DNA from 3 places in the Pantoea sp. LS15 genome. Region 1 is predicted to be linked to each of the others. Evidence: predicted binding sites of a transcription regulator. Region 1 holds the regulator's gene; each other region holds the start of a gene.
What was found. The regulator sigma-54, encoded in region 1, starts transcription at its own class of promoters, with help from an activator protein. The targets are predictions, from matches to a motif close to GTTGGCACANNTTTCGCTNT.
Positions count from the first base shown of each region.

Region 1 (5,640 bases):
CGGAGCACTGGGGGTTTGATGTGGCGGCCATTGAGAAGGCACTTGCCCATAACGAACGCCACGAAAACCGCGTACGCGGTGCGTCAACGCTGTCGCAACAGACGGCCAAAAATCTGTTTCTTTGGGATGGTCGAAGCTGGGTGCGAAAGGGGCTGGAAGCGGGATTGACCCTGGGGATGGAAACGGTCTGGAGTAAACGACGCATTCTGACGGTCTATCTCAATATTGCTGAGTTTGGCGACGGTGTATTTGGCGTGGAAGCTGCTGCGCAGCGTTATTTCAATAAGCCTGCCAGTCGCCTGAGTATGTCAGAAGCGGCACTACTCGCCGCCGTCTTACCAAATCCCATCCGCTTTAAAGCCAGTGCACCGTCAGGGTATGTACGAAGCCGGCAGGCGTGGATTATGCGCCAGATGCGCCAGCTGGGTGGGGAGGGGTTTATGCAGCGTAATAATCTCATGCAGGGCGGGTAAGCGTAGCGCCACCCGCCAAAGGAATGAACGTTAGTCTTCGTCAAAACCGGCGTTAAACAGTGCAATCACCGCCGCCAGCGCTTCCTCTTCCTGGGGGCCGGTGGCTTCAACTTCAATCTGGCGTCCTTTGGCTGAGTCCAGCATCAGCAATGCGATCACGCTGTTCGCCTCCGCTTCGGTGCCTTCATCATTACGCAGCAGAACTTCTGCATCGAACCCCTGCATCAGCTCAAACAGTTTCATCGCCGGGCGTGCATGCATGCCCAGCTTATTGGTGATCTCAACAGTTTGTTTTACGGTCATGTTTTACGTTTTTCCAGCGTGCGATGACGGGACTGAACGTTCTTTCCGCGTGAACGGAAATAATCGGCCAGCTGTTCGGCGATGTAGACCGAACGATGTTTACCGCCGGTACAGCCAATCGCTACAGTCAGGTAGCTACGATTGTTTGTCTCCAGCATAGGTAACCATAGCTCAAGGTAGCTTCGCGTCTGGTAGATAAAATTGTGAACTTCTGTGTGTCTGTCGAGGAAGGCCGCGACGGGTTTATCCAGACCTGTCATTGGACGCAGTTTCGGATCCCAGTGCGGGTTCGGCAGGAAACGTACATCGAAAACATAATCCGCATCAATGGGGATACCGTGTTTAAAGCCGAAGGACTCGAACACCATCGTCAGTTCACGCTCGCGTTTGCCCAACAAACGGGTACGCAGCATTTCCGCCAGCTCATGAACGGACATCTCAGAGGTGTCGACAATCAGGTCAGCACGAGAACGGAGCGGCTCCAGCAGATCGCTCTCTTCGTCGATTGCGCTCTCCAGAGAGAGGTTCTTACTGGAAAGCGGGTGCAAACGGCGGGTATCGCTGTAGCGGCGGATCAGGGTATTACGGTCTGCATCCAGGAACAGCAACTGAGGCGAGAAAGCCTCAGGCAGGTTACTCATTGCCTGTTCAAAGATTTCTGGCGATTCAGGCATATTACGAACGTCGATACTGACGGCGGCAGAGGTTTGTCTTTCCGCAAGCGTGCGAGCCAGATCGGGTAACAACACGACCGGCAGGTTATCTACGCAGTAAAAACCCATGTCCTCCAGCGCACGCAGAGCAACGGATTTCCCCGACCCTGAACGACCACTGACAATCATCAGCACCATGTTCCGTTTCTCCTCAGGACAACAGATGTGAAGGCCATCTCCTGGTTATACATCATCCTGATTGCCTTCTGCTTCAGTGATAATTTGATAGAGCTCTTCATCACTTTGGGCTGAGCGCAGCCGACGGCAAATGGTTTTATCGGCCAGGCGTTTTGCGACCAGAGAAAGCGTATGCAGGTGGGTTTTCGTCTGGTCGGCAGGCACCAGCAGCGCGAAGAGGAGATCGACGGGCTGGTTATCAATGGCATCGAAGGCGATAGGGGTTTCCAGCTGCACAAACACACCGACGGCACGCAAGGTGTCTTCTTCCAGTTTGCCATGCGGGATCGCGATGCCGTTGCCGATGCCGGTACTGCCCATCTTTTCACGGGTCAGGATAGCTTCGAACACCACCTGCGGCGGCAGGCCCAGCTGTTTTGCGGCCAGTTCACTGATGATCTCCAGCGCACGTTTTTTGCTCTGGCAGTGAACTGCACTGCGGGTACATTCCTGGTTAAGGACATTGCTCAATTGAAGAGCGGAATCGTTGTTCATCATAATTTCACCTAAGCGCTAACTGTACAAATGGCCCGTTGTGTTTCACAACAGGCCGTCCTGCACCCGTTAACTGCCCGGACAATTAGTGTTGTTTCAGTTTATCTTTATGTTTATTAAGCTGTCGCGCAAGCTTATCAATCAAGCCGTCGATAGCCGCATACATGTCTTGCCCTTCCGCACTGGCATGGAGTTCACCCCCGTTGACGTGCAGGGTTGCATCCGAGATATGAGTCACTTTCTCCACTTTCAACACAATATAGACCTGATTGATCCTTTCGAAATACTGCTCGAGTTTCGCAAATTTCGCATTCACGAAGTCGCGTAAAGCCTCAGTAATTTCGACGTTTTGTCCAGTGATGTTGAGCTGCATAGTGTCTTCCTTATCGGTTGTGTCAGACCAGCTGTTTACGCTGGTTGGACGGCGGAATGGATAAAGACTCTCGATACTTCGCAACAGTACGACGTGCCACCATAATACCCTGGTCGGACAGCATGGTGGTTAACTTACTGTCACTCAGTGGCTTCGCGGGGTTCTCCGCGGCGATCAACTTCTTCACCAGTGCGCGAATTGCCGTTGACGACGCTTCACCGCCGCCCTCGGTATTAACATGGCTGGAGAAGAAATACTTAAGCTCAAAAATACCGCGTGGACTGTGCAGATACTTCTGCGTGGTGACGCGGGAAATGGTTGATTCATGCATCTCGACGGCCTGGGCGATATCCGCCAGTACCATCGGTTTCATATACTCTTCACCCTGCTCAAAGAAAGCCTGCTGCTGTTCGACAATACAGCGGCTGACGCGGAGCAGCGTATCATTTCGGCTCTCCAGACTTTTGATCAACCATCGCGCTTCCTGCAGATTGCTACGAATATATTGGTTGTCAGAGTCGTTTCGTGCGCTGGTGCACATGGAGGCATACTGCTGGTTGATTTGCAGGCGAGGGATGCTGTCAGAGTTCAGTTCAACGACCCAGCGGCCATTGTGTTTTCTGACCAGTACATCCGGGATCACATACTCAGGTTCGCTGGTCTGGATCGACTGTCCGGGGCGTGGATCGAGCGACTGGATCAGATTAACCGCTTCTTTCAGCACCTCTTCTTTCAGGCGTGTGACGCGCATCAGGGTGCGGAAATCGTGGTTAGCCAACAGATCCAGATGATCGCTGATAATGACACGCGCCTCATCGAGCCATGGCGTCTCTTTGCTGAACTGAGAAAGCTGGATCAGCAGGCAGTCGCGCAGATCTTTTGCCGCCACACCGACCGGATCGAAACGCTGGATACGCTTCAGAACCGCTTCAATCTCTTCAAGTTCAATCTCTTCGTCGCCCATGCTTTCCAGAATATCGTCCAGCGTGACGGTCAAATAGCCCGTGTCGTCAACGGCATCGACAATTGACGTGGCAATCGCGCGGTCGGTATCGGAGAACGGAGTCAGTTCCACCTGCCACATCAGATAATCCTGTAGCGACTGGGTGGTTTCTCCCTGATAGACCGGTAGCTCATCGTCCTGGTAGTCTGCACGCGTACCGGAAGGGGTTCCGGCGGTGTAGATTTCATCCCAGCTGGCATCCAGCGGAAGCTCGTCCGGCATCTCTTTTTGTTCGAGTGCATCAGCGGTATCGAGCGCTTCTGTATCCTGCGATTGCTGGGTATCTACCTCGTCATGAAGATCGGTTTGTTCCAGCAGTGGATTGCTGTCCAGCGCTTGCTGGAGCTCCTGCTGGAGTTCTAACGTGGACAGTTGCAACAGGCGAATTGCCTGCTGTAGCTGCGGCGTCATCGCCAGTTGTTGGCTGAGCCTTAATTGCAAACCTTGCTTCATGTTCAGAGCATTTTTCTCCGGTTCGGCGTTACGTTACCTCTACCCTATCAGAGTCTGAAGTCTTCCCCAAGATAGACGCGCTTAACATGATCATCTTCGAGGATCTGCTGCGGCGTACCGTGGGCGATCAGATTGCCCTGGCTCACAATATAGGCGCGTTCACACACGGCCAGCGTTTCACGCACGTTGTGGTCGGTGATCAGCACGCCAAGCCCGCTGTCACGCAGGTGTTCAATGATACGTTTAATGTCGATAACGGAGATTGGGTCAACACCCGCAAAGGGTTCATCCAGAAGGATAAACTTCGGATTTGCGGCCAGCGCGCGTGCAATCTCAACGCGACGGCGTTCCCCCCCTGACAACGCCTGACCGAGGCTGTCGCGCAGGTGTTCAATGTGGAACTCTTCCATCAGTTCGTTGGCACGATCCTGACGCTGTTCGCTGGTCAGGTCGTCACGAATTTGCAGGACCGCCATCAGGTTATCGTAAACGCTAAGACGGCGGAAAATAGAGGCTTCCTGCGGCAGATAGCCGATTCCGCGGCGCGCGCGCGCGTGCAACGGCAGAAGACTGATATCTTCATCGTCAATAACAATGTTGCCGGCATCGCGCGGCACAATGCCAACGACCATGTAGAAAGTGGTGGTTTTACCCGCACCGTTAGGGCCAAGCAGGCCCACAATTTCGCCGGAGTTGACGGTCAGACTGACATCTTCTACGACACGGCGGCCCTTATAGGCCTTCGCGAGATTTTTTGCAGTTAATGTTGCCATAACGAATTAGTTACTCTTCTTCTGTGCCGGGGCCTGGCCTTTACCTTTGTCCTGCAGCTGCGACGGAACCAGTACGGTGGTTACGCGTTTGCCTTTCTCGCTGGAGGCCTGCATTTTTTGCTCTTTCACCAGATAGGTGATCTTGTCACCGGTGATATTACTATCGAGCTGCTCCAGATAGGCGTTACCGGTCAGGATGACCAGATCCTTCGCCAGTTCATAGTGCATGTGGCTGGCACGACCTTTCACCGGCTTGCCGTTGTCCTGCATCTGGTAGAAGGTTGCCGGGTTGCCGTAGCCATCAATGATCTCTTTGCCCTGTTCACCACCCGGACGGGTAACGACTACTTTGTCGGCATTAATTTTGATGGTGCCCTGGGTCATGACGACATTACCCGTAAAGGTGACGACGTTACCCTGCATATCAAGAGACTGCGTGTCTGACTCGATATGGATCGGCTGGTCGGTATCGCCCGTTACAGCAAGCGCGGGGAGACTGGTCGCCAGCATCGCACTGGCGATAATTACTTTAAGGCTGAGTTTGTTTGTTTTGAATTTCATAGGAGGTTCTAACCTTTTCAATCAGCTCGGCGTTTTTGCTGCGTAAGTTCCCGCGCATTCTTAAACCGCTGGAATTAAATGTTGTGCCATACAGTGTGACCAGATCCTGCGACGTCACATCCTGGGTCACCAGGTTGATCTGGGCATTATCCGTCGTAATTTTTCGCAGTTGCGAGTCAGGCGTCAGAGCGTTGACTTCAACGTGGCCATATAGATAAAGCATACGGTCATTTGTCAGTTTTGCCCGGTCTGACTTGATTGACCACGTCGGGACTTTGTCCTTATCAAACGTCGTCATGACAGGCTGGGTAAACCA
Region 1 covers NZ_JAAVXA010000007.1:162,131-167,770, reverse strand. The annotation lists gene mtgA (monofunctional biosynthetic peptidoglycan transglycosylase) at 1-473, shown strand, start outside; gene npr (PTS phosphocarrier protein NPr) at 504-776, opposite strand; gene rapZ (RNase adapter RapZ) at 773-1,627, opposite strand; gene ptsN (PTS IIA-like nitrogen regulatory protein PtsN) at 1,673-2,164, opposite strand; gene hpf (ribosome hibernation promoting factor) at 2,247-2,534, opposite strand; gene rpoN (RNA polymerase factor sigma-54) at 2,557-3,990, opposite strand; gene lptB (LPS export ABC transporter ATP-binding protein) at 4,038-4,763, opposite strand; gene lptA (lipopolysaccharide ABC transporter substrate-binding protein LptA) at 4,770-5,324, opposite strand; gene lptC (LPS export ABC transporter periplasmic protein LptC) at 5,293-5,640, opposite strand, start outside.

Region 2 (5,640 bases), on a different contig from region 1:
TTTCATTGCTGCAAAGTGACTGTACCCTCTCTTTGCAGGCGCTGGCAGATGCCGTTAATCTGACCACCACACCGTGCTGGAAGCGCCTTAAGAAGCTTGAAGATGACGGGATCCTTCTGGGACGCGTCGCGTTATTAGATCCCGAAAAGCTGGGGCTTGGGTTGACGGCATTTGTCCTGATTAAAACCCAGCATCACAGCAGCGAGTGGTATTGCCGTTTTGTCACTCAGGTTTCTGATATGCCTGAGGTGCTCGGTTTCTGGCGTATGGCCGGAGAATACGATTACCTGATGCGCGTTCAGGTGGCGGACATGAAGCGCTATGACGATTTTTACAAGCGACTGGTGAACAGCGTACCGGGTTTGTCGGACGTCACCTCGAGCTTCGCGATGGAACAGATTAAATACACCACAGCACTACCTATTGAATAACTTCGTAAAATACCTTCAGGAACAAACCGCGTGCGATTATTTGCCCAATTAAGCTGGTACTTTCGTCGGGAGTGGCAACGCTATCTCGGCGCAATATTCCTGCTTATTATCATTGCCATTTTGCAGTTGATCCCGCCGAAAGTGGTGGGATATGTCGTGGATGGCGTCACTGAACAACATTACACCACCGCACGGGTGTTGATGTGGGTTGGCACACTGGTGCTGACGGCTGTCATTGTTTATCTGTTGCGCTATGTCTGGCGCGTGCTGTTATTCGGTGCGTCCTACCAACTGGCTGTTGAGCTACGTGAAGATTTTTACCGTCAGTTGAGCCGACAGCACCCAGAGTTTTATCTGCGACACCGCACCGGGGATCTCATCGCACGCGCGACAAACGACGTCGATCGTGTGGTGTTCGCCGCCGGAGAAGGGGTGTTAACGCTGGTGGATTCTCTGGTCATGGGCTGCGCGGTCCTGATTGTGATGTCTACTCAGATCAGCTGGCAGCTCACCCTGCTGGCATTGTTGCCGATGCCGCTGATGGCACTGGCGATCAACCGTTTTGGTGAGCAACTGCATGAGCGCTTTAAGCTGGCGCAAGCGGCGTTCTCTTCACTGAACGACCGTACGCAAGAGAGTATGACCAGCATCCGTATGATTAAAGCATTTGGTCTGGAGGACAGACAATCAGCACTGTTTGCAGCCGATGCCGCAGACACGGGGGCGAAGAATATGCGCGTCGCGCGAATTGATGCGCGTTTTGACCCGACAATCTATGTCGCGATCGGCATGGCAAATCTGCTGGCTATTGGTGGGGGAAGCTGGATGGTGGTACAGGGCTCGTTAACCCTGGGACAATTGACCAGCTTTGCGATGTACCTGGGGCTGATGATCTGGCCGATGCTGGCATTGGCCTGGATGTTTAACATCGTTGAACGCGGTAGCGCCGCCTACAGCCGTATTCGCACCATGTTGGCCGAAGCACCGGTGGTGAATGACGGCAACGAAGCCGTACCTGAAGGGCGTGGTGTCATAAATGTTGACGTCCGTAAGTTTGTTTATCCGCAAACGGAACATCCGGTACTGGAGAACGTTAGTTTTACGCTTCAGCCAGGTCAGATGTTGGGCATTTGTGGCCCTACAGGTTCTGGCAAAAGTACCGTGCTCTCACTGCTTCAGCGCCACTTTGACGTCACGCAGGGCGATATTCGCTTCCATGATATCCCCCTGACGCAACTGTTGCTGGACGACTGGCGAGGTCGTCTGGCGGTCGTCAGCCAGACGCCGTTTCTCTTTTCCGACACAGTGGCCAACAACATTGCCCTCGGACGTCCATCGGCGACACAGGAAGAGATTGAGCATGTGGCGCGTTTAGCCAGCGTACATGATGATATTTTGCGTCTACCGCAAGGCTACGAAACGGAAGTCGGGGAACGTGGCGTCATGTTGTCCGGAGGACAAAAGCAGCGAATCTCAATTGCCCGCGCGCTGCTTCTTAATGCCGAAATCCTGATTCTGGATGATGCGCTTTCCGCGGTGGATGGTCGTACCGAGCACCAGATCCTGCATAACCTGCGCCAGTGGGGCGACGGACGTACGGTGATTATCAGTGCCCACCGTTTGTCGGCGTTGGCGGAAGCCAGCGAAATTTTAGTGTTGCAGCACGGGCACATTGCCCAGCGCGGGCAGCATGAAAAACTGGCCGAGCAACCGGGCTGGTATCGCGACATGTATCGTTATCAACAGCTTGAAGCGGCGCTGGATGATGCTCCAGAACAGGACACGGAGGCCGCTAATGCGTAAATTTGGCTCGATGTGGCCGACGTTAAAACGTCTGCTGGCCTACGGTTCACCGTGGCGAAAACCGCTGTCTGTTGCCGTGCTGTTGCTCTGGATTGCGGCGATTGCTGAAGTGAGCGGTCCACTGCTTATTAGCTATTTCATCGACAACATGGTTGCCAAACGTTACCTACCACTGGGGCTGGTGGCGGGCCTGGGTGTGGCTTACGTTGGCTTACAGCTGACAGCGGCGGGGCTTCATTATGCTCAGTCGTTGCTGTTTAACCGTGCAGCCGTGGGGGTCGTGCAGCAGTTGCGTACCGATGTCATGGACGCTGCATTGCGCCAGCCGCTCAGCGAGTTTGATACCCAGCCCGTCGGGCAGGTGATTTCGCGCGTGACCAACGATACGGAGGTGATCCGCGATCTTTACGTCACCGTGGTGGCAACTGTGCTGCGCAGCGCGGCGCTGATTGGCGCGATGCTGGTGGCGATGTTCAGCCTCGACTGGCGAATGGCACTGGTGGCGATCACCATCTTCCCGGCGGTGTTGATTGTGATGGTTATCTATCAACGTTACAGCACACCCATTGTGCGTCGGGTGCGAGCCTATCTGGCCGATATCAATGATGGCTTCAATGAAGTGATCAACGGTATGAGCGTCATTCAGCAGTTCCGTCAGCAGGCACGTTTTGGCGAGCGGATGGGCGAAGCCAGTCGTTCGCACTATATGGCGCGTATGCAGACGCTGCGGCTTGACGGTTTCCTGTTACGCCCGCTATTGAGCCTCTTCTCCGCGCTGGTGCTCTGTGGCCTGCTCATGCTGTTTGGCCTGACCACTCACGGAACCATTGAGGTTGGGGTCCTGTATGCTTTCATCAGCTACCTTGGCCGCCTTAACGAACCGTTGATTGAGCTTACGACACAGCAGTCGATGCTCCAGCAGGCCGTCGTGGCAGGGGAGCGCGTGTTCGAGTTGATGGACAGACCGCGTCAGACCTACGGCAACGATGACCGTGCGCTGCAAAGCGGGGCCATTAGCTTTGATAACGTCTCGTTTGCTTATCGTGAAGACCGGCTGGTATTGCAGGACATCACACTGGATGTCCCGTCCCGGGGCTTTGTTGCGCTGGTGGGGCATACTGGCAGCGGTAAGAGTACGCTCGCAAGCTTGTTGATGGGGTACTATCCGCTAAGCCATGGTGAGATTCGCCTCGACGGACGCCCGCTCGCATCTCTCAACCATAATGTGTTACGTAAAGGCGTTGCAATGGTGCAGCAGGATCCGGTCGTGATGGCGGATACCTTCTACGCCAACGTGACGCTGGGCCGGGACTATACCCATGAACAGGTCTGGGATGTACTGGAGAAAGTGCAACTGGCAGAGCTGGCACGTGGTTTCAGCGACGGGATCAATACGAAGCTGGGTGAGCAGGGGAACAATCTCTCTGTTGGGCAAAAACAGCTTCTGGCGCTGGCGCGGGTACTGATTGAAACGCCGCAAATTTTGATTCTGGATGAAGCGACGGCCAGTATTGATTCCGGTACCGAACAAGCTATCCAGCAGGCGCTTGCCGCCGTGCGTGACCATACAACGCTGGTGGTGATTGCCCACCGCCTTTCCACGATTGTTGACGCGGATACCATTCTGGTGCTGCACCGTGGACAAGCCGTTGAGCGCGGTACACACCGGGAGTTGCTGGAAGCAAAAGGGCGCTACTGGCAAATGTACCAGTTGCAACTGGCAGGCGAAGAGCTGGCTGCCAGCGTGCGTGAGGAAGAGTCACTGAGCGCCTGATGCACCAAAATGAGGCGACGCACTAACAGTCATTCCTGTTGGTGCAAAACTGAAACGCACCATGCACTGGCATGGTGCGTTTTTTTTCACCCGTTTGTTGATCAAGGCCGTGTAACGCTCCTTGCACCGCGATTCACCCTGTTTTTCATTTCTGGCACATCCCTTGCAATATCTTCTGCGTTAGCTGCGGCCATTACCGAATTCTGACTGGAGGGGATCTATGAAGCTGGTTACGGTTGTAATCAAACCATTCAAACTCGAAGACGTGCGTGAAGCGTTGTCTTCAATGGGTATTCAGGGACTGACTGTCACCGAAGTGAAAGGCTTTGGTCGTCAGAAAGGTCATGCCGAGCTTTATCGCGGGGCGGAATACAGCGTTAACTTCCTGCCAAAAGTAAAAATTGATGTCGCGATTGCTGATGACCAGCTTGATGAAGTCATCGATGTGATCAGCAAAGCGGCCTACACCGGCAAAATTGGCGACGGCAAAATTTTCGTTGCCGAACTGCAGCGCGTCATTCGCATCCGTACCGGCGAATCTGACGAAGCGGCACTGTAAGTAACTCCTGGCACACAGTGATAGGGATCGAGAAAATGAAGATAGCAACACTTAAAACGGGTCTGGGGTCGCTGGCACTGCTGCCGGGCCTGGCGCTGGCTGCTGCTCCTGCGGTGGCAGACAAAGCCGATAACGCCTTTATGATGATCAGCACCGCGCTGGTGCTGTTCATGTCAATTCCGGGCATTGCGCTGTTCTACGGTGGCCTGATCCGTGGCAAAAACGTTCTCTCCATGCTGACGCAGGTTGCCGTGACGTTCGCACTGGTCTGCGTGCTGTGGGTGGTTTACGGTTACTCGCTGGCTTTCGGCACGGGCAACGCCTTCTTTGGTAACTTCGACTGGGTGATGCTGAAAAATATTGAGCTGACCGCGCTGATGGGCAGCTTCTATCAATACATCCATGTCGCTTTCCAGGGCTCGTTCGCCTGTATTACCGTCGGGCTGATTGTGGGCGCGCTGGCTGAGCGTATTCGCTTCTCTGCGGTGCTGATCTTCGTGGTGGTCTGGCTGACGCTCTCGTATGTGCCAATTGCACACATGGTCTGGGGTGGTGGTCTGCTGGCAACGCACGGTGCGCTGGACTTCGCGGGTGGTACCGTTGTACACATCAACGCTGCGGTCGCAGGTCTGGTGGGCGCATACCTGATTGGCAAACGCGTTGGCTTCGGTAAAGAAGCGTTCAAACCGCACAACCTGCCGATGGTCTTTACGGGTACTGCGATCCTCTACTTTGGCTGGTTCGGCTTCAACGCCGGTTCGGCAAGTGCTGCGAACGAAATTGCCGCACTGGCTTTCGTGAACACTGTAGTGGCAACGGCGGGTGCAATCCTCTCCTGGGTATTTGGTGAGTGGGCGGTGCGCGGTAAACCTTCCCTGCTGGGTGCCTGTTCGGGAGCCATTGCCGGTCTGGTTGGTATCACGCCAGCGTGTGGTTATGTTGGTGTAGGCGGTGCGCTGCTGGTTGGCCTGGTGTCCGGTCTGGCGGGTCTGTGGGGCGTGACTGCACTGAAACGTGTTCTGCGCGTTGATGACCCTTGTGATGTGTTTGGTGTACACGGCGTGTGCGGCATC
Region 2 covers NZ_JAAVXA010000003.1:173,224-178,863, forward strand. The annotation lists gene HED65_RS06710 (Lrp/AsnC family transcriptional regulator) at 1-431, shown strand, start outside; gene HED65_RS06715 (SmdA family multidrug ABC transporter permease/ATP-binding protein) at 462-2,234, shown strand; gene HED65_RS06720 (SmdB family multidrug efflux ABC transporter permease/ATP-binding protein) at 2,227-4,008, shown strand; gene glnK (P-II family nitrogen regulator) at 4,229-4,567, shown strand; gene amtB (ammonium transporter AmtB) at 4,603-5,640, shown strand, end outside.
Region 2: a site for sigma-54 is predicted at 4,159-4,178, ahead of glnK (P-II family nitrogen regulator). Genes of this name have one in related genera too.

Region 3 (5,640 bases), on a different contig from region 1:
ACGTCCACTTTTACCGGCGCATAGCCGCCCACGCGATAAAACTGCCCGTCGGCCAGCACGCGCAACAGGCGGGTCTGGACATCCAGCGGCATATCGCCAATTTCATCCAGGAATAGCGTACCGCCGTCCGCCTGTTCGAAGCGCCCCTGGCGAATGGTATTTGCGCCGGTAAATGCCCCTTTTTCATGGCCGAACAGTTCGGATTCAATCAAATCCTTCGGGATCGCTGCCATATTCAGGGCGATAAACGGGGCTTTTGCCCGCGGGCTGTGGCGATGTAATGCATGTGCCACGAGCTCTTTACCGGTTCCCGATTCGCCGTTAATCAATACGCTGATGGACGAGCGGGACAAACGGCCAATAATACGAAACACATCCTGCATCGCCGGCGCTTCGCCGATGATATCAGTTGTTGGCCCAAAATCGGGTGTGTGGCGAGGCTGTTGCTGTTCCTGATAGTGGCTAATCGCACGCTCAACCAGCGCGACCGCTTCGTCGATATCAAACGGTTTTGGCAGGTAATCGAACGCCCCTTGCTGGTAGGCGCTCACTGCGGCATCAAGATCGGAATGTGCCGTCATTATGATGACCGGAAGCATAGGGTGGCGTTGTTTGATCTGCTTTAAAAGCGCCAGCCCGTCCATTCCCGGCATGCGAATATCCGAAAGCAGAACGTCCGGCGTTTTGGTGGTGAGTGCGTCGAGTACTTCGCTGCCGCTCTCAAACGTCGTGCAGCTTAATCCTGCCCCTGTGAGCGCGCGTTCAAGCACCCAACGGATGGAGCTATCGTCATCGACTACCCAGACTATCCCTCGTTGCATAAACGTCACCTTTATTTTTTAATCGGCAGGAAAACCGAAAACTCGGTGTGTCCCGGCCAACTGTTAAATTCAATTTTTCCAGAGTGTTGATCGATCAAACTGCGTGCAATGGATAAGCCCAGGCCGGTTCCGCCTTCGCGACCACTTACCATCGGGTAGAACAGGGTGTCCTGTAGATGCGATGGAATACCTGGTCCGTTATCCTCAACGTCGATTCGGGCTGCCAGACGATAGCGTACGCCGTGTAACGTGAGCTGGAAGGCGGTGCGGGTACGTAAAATAATCTCGCCCCCTTCCGGCCCCAGAGCCTGCAGGGCATTGCGTACGATATTCAACAACACCTGCTCAATCTGATCCGGGTCATGCGCCAGTTCCGGCAGGCTTGGGTCGTAATCACGCACCAGCGTGACGTTTTCTGGTAACTCCATCGAAACCAGTTTCACCACCCGTTCAGCCACTTTATGAATGCTTTCTGATACGTGCATACCCGGTTGCTGGGGTCCGAGAAGACGGTCAACCAGATTGCGCAGGCGGTCTGCCTGTTCGATGATGACGTTGGTGTACTCCGCCAGCGCGGGGTCGGGCAGCGCCTTGGTCAGGAGTTGTGCTGCGCCGCGTAATCCCCCCAGCGGGTTTTTGATTTCATGCGCCAGACCTCGCACCAGGTCTCGGGCGGCAATTTGCTGGGCATGCTGAAGCTGCTCCTGGCTCAGTCGGCGCTGATTATCCATCGGAGCCATTTCCAGCAGGATCAATCCTTCAGGAAGACGTTGGGCCGTCAGTGACAGAATATGCGAGCGCCCGTCGATAACCAGCGTGACTTCGTTATCCGTAAATCCCTGACCGGCCTGCAAACTTTCCTGCATCAGGCCAATATTCAGCGAAAAATAACTCAGTAATTCCGGAAGCGGGGTGCCAAACAGTTTACGTGCGCTTTGGGCGAGCAGCTGCTGCGCCGCCGGGTTGGCATAATGTACGGCCAGCTCGTCGTCGACAAGCAAGATACTGTTAATCAAAGAATTGAGGATCTGCCCAGCATCGGGCAGCGTGCCAGTTGCCATTCAGCAGTCTCCTGGAGTTGTTTGCACTAATTTAGTGCAGTATAGCTTTTTCGTCGTAAAAAGCGCGCGAGATCAGGTTGTTGGTGGAGAAAAAAGCCCATCCGGAGATGGGCTAAAAGTTTCCACGGCAACTACCCCCGGCGTTTATCACGCCGGGTAAAACAACTTAATTAAACGCTGTAGTACAGCTCGAACTCAACCGGGTGTGGCGTCATACGCACACGGTCGTTCTCTTCCATACGCAGGGCGATGTAAGCATCGATAGCGTCGTCAGTGAATACGCCACCTGCAGTCAGGAACTCGCGGTCTGCGTCCAGTGCCTGCAGGGCTTCTTCCAGAGAGCCAGCAACCTGTGGGATCTCTTTCGCTTCTTCTGGCGGCAGGTCGTACAGGTTTTTATCCATTGCTTCGCCTGGGTGGATCTTGTTCTTGATACCATCCAGACCAGCCATCAGCAGTGCTGCGAAGCACAGGTATGGGTTAGCCGCTGGGTCCGGGAAGCGCACTTCGATACGACGCGCTTTAGGAGAAGCAACAACCGGGATACGGATAGAAGCAGAACGGTTACGCGCAGAGTAGGCCAGCATTACTGGCGCTTCGTAGCCCGGGACCAGACGCTTGTAGGAGTTAGTGGTTGGGTTAGCCAGGGCGTTGATCGCTTTAGCGTGTTTGATTACGCCGCCGATGTAATACAGCGCCTGCTCAGACAGACCAGCATATTTGTCACCAGAGAACAGGTTGGTACCGTTCTTGGACAGAGACATGTGGCAGTGCATACCGGAACCGTTGTCGCCAAACATAGGTTTTGGCATGAAGGTAGCGGTTTTACCGAAACGGTGCGCAACGTTGTGCACAACGTATTTGTAGATCTGAATTTCGTCTGCTTTTTTGGTCATGGTGTTGAAGCGGGTAGCCACTTCGTTCTGACCCGCAGTCGCCACTTCGTGGTGGTGAGCTTCAACTACCAGGCCCATCTCTTCCATCACCAGACACATGGTGGAACGAATGTCCTGTGCTGAGTCGACTGGAGGAACCGGGAAGTAACCGCCTTTAACGCCTGGACGGTGACCTTTGTTACCACCTTCGTATTTGGTGGAAGAGTTCCATGCGCCTTCGATATCGTCGATAGCAACGTGGGAACCAGAAATAGACGCACCGAAACGGATGTCGTCGAACAGGAAGAATTCTGGCTCTGGCCCGAACAGAACGGTGTCTGCGATGCCGGTAGAACGCAGGTATTCTTCAGCGCGTTTCGCGATAGAACGTGGGTCGCGGTCGTAGCCCTGCAGCGTGCCTGGCTCGAGGATGTCGCAACGGATGATCAGGGTTGGTTCTTCGAAGAACGGATCAATGACCGCAGTGGTCGCATCTGGCATCAGAACCATGTCGGATTCGTTAATGCCTTTCCAGCCACCAATGGAGGAGCCGTCAAACATTTTGCCTTCTTCGAAGAATTCGGCGTTTACCTGATGAGCAGGAATTGTGACGTGCTGTTCTTTACCTTTGGTATCGGTGAAGCGCAGATCAACAAACTTCACTTCATGTTCGTTCAGCATCGTCAAAACGTGTTCAGCGGACATACTTAACTCTCCAGATTGGTCATTGTCGTCGTGGTAACGAGGTCTTCAATTTCTGTTTGTACTGGCTGTTGCCATGTATTTTTTATAAAGCGAAATCTGTGCCAACTTTTAAAACACCCCAAAAAGGCGTTATCATGCGCACCATAGTGCAAAAGGGCTGCACCACAATGGATTTGTTGCACCAGTATAGTGCTTCAATGTGAACATTGGGCACCATATTGGTGCAATTTACGTTAAAGTGCCCTTTTACCGCTCCGTGAAAGCGATCACAAAGCATCTCTGCAATACTTGTTTGCGGGGGATGTTTGTGATCCTGTTTTGTAGTGCGATTAATCCGTGTACAATAACGCGCTATTTCTAAATGCCTGAGGCAAAGTTGTGATCGAAAATTTGCGTAACATCGCCATCATCGCGCACGTTGACCATGGTAAAACTACCCTGGTTGATAAGCTGCTGCAGCAATCCGGTACGTTTGATGCGCGTGCCGAAACCCAAGAACGCGTGATGGACTCCAACGATTTGGAGAAAGAGCGTGGGATTACCATCCTCGCGAAAAACACCGCGATTAAATGGAATGACTACCGTATCAACATCGTTGATACCCCAGGGCACGCCGACTTCGGTGGTGAAGTTGAACGTGTAATGTCCATGGTAGACTCCGTTCTGCTGGTCGTTGACGCAATGGATGGCCCAATGCCACAGACGCGCTTCGTGACCAAAAAAGCATTTGCCCATGGTCTGAAGCCAATCGTTGTTATCAACAAAGTTGACCGTCCTGGCGCGCGTCCTGACTGGGTTGTTGACCAGGTATTTGACCTGTTCGTTAACCTCGACGCGACTGACGAGCAGCTGGACTTCCCTATCGTTTACGCTTCTGCGCTGAACGGTATTGCGGGTCTGGATCACGAAGACATGGCTGAAGACATGACCCCGCTGTACCAGGCGATTGTTGACCGTGTTCCTGCGCCAAACGTTGATCTCGACGGCACACTGCAGATGCAGATCTCTCAGCTCGACTACAACAACTATGTTGGTGTAATCGGCATTGGTCGTATCAAACGCGGTAAAGTGAAGCCTAACCAGCAGGTCACTATCATTGATAGCGAAGGCAAAACCCGTAACGGTAAAGTCGGTAAAGTACTGACTCACCTGGGCCTTGAGCGTATTGAGAGTGACATCGCGGAAGCGGGCGACATCATCGCCATCACCGGTCTGGGTGAACTGAACATCTCCGACACCATCTGCGACCCGCAGAATGTCGAAGCGCTGCCAGCCCTGTCCGTTGATGAACCAACCGTATCCATGTTCTTCAACGTCAACACCTCTCCGTTCTGTGGTAAAGAAGGTAAATTTGTTACCTCTCGTCAGATCCTTGACCGCCTGAACAAAGAGCTGGTGCACAACGTTGCGCTGCGCGTTGAAGAAACCGAAGACGCTGATGCATTCCGCGTTTCTGGTCGTGGTGAGCTGCACCTGTCTGTTCTGATCGAAAACATGCGTCGTGAAGGTTTCGAAATGGCGGTTTCCCGTCCGAAAGTTATCTTCCGCGAAATCGACGGCCGTAAACAAGAGCCGTTCGAAAACGTTACTCTGGACGTTGAAGAGCAGCACCAGGGTTCTGTGATGCAGGCTCTGGGTGAGCGTAAAGGCGACCTGAAAAACATGAATCCAGATGGCAAAGGCCGCGTACGTCTTGACTACGTGATCCCAAGCCGTGGTCTGATCGGCTTCCGTTCAGAATTCATGACCATGACTTCCGGTACCGGTCTGCTGTACTCCACCTTCAGCCACTACGACGATGTTCGTCCGGGCGAAGTTGGCCAGCGTAACAACGGCGTGCTGATCTCCAACGGTCAGGGTAAAGCGGTTGCGTTTGCGCTGTTCGGTCTGCAGGATCGCGGTAAGCTGTTCCTGGGTCACGGTGCTGAAGTTTATGAAGGCCAGATCATCGGTATTCACAGTCGTTCTAACGACCTGACTGTAAACTGCCTGACCGGTAAGAAACTGACCAACATGCGTGCGTCCGGTACTGACGAAGCAACGGTTCTGGTTCCACCGATCAAGATGACCCTGGAGCAGGCTCTGGAATTCATCGATGACGACGAACTGGTAGAAGTGACTCCACAGTCAATTCGTATCCGTAAACGTCACCTGACCGAGAACGATCGTAAACGTGCT
Region 3 covers NZ_JAAVXA010000020.1:39,515-45,154, reverse strand. The annotation lists gene glnG (nitrogen regulation protein NR(I)) at 1-821, opposite strand, end outside; gene glnL (nitrogen regulation protein NR(II)) at 833-1,882, opposite strand; gene glnA (glutamate--ammonia ligase) at 2,053-3,462, opposite strand; gene typA (ribosome-dependent GTPase TypA) at 3,841-5,640, shown strand, end outside.
Region 3: a site for sigma-54 is predicted at 3,549-3,568, ahead of glnA (glutamate--ammonia ligase). Genes of this name have one in related genera too.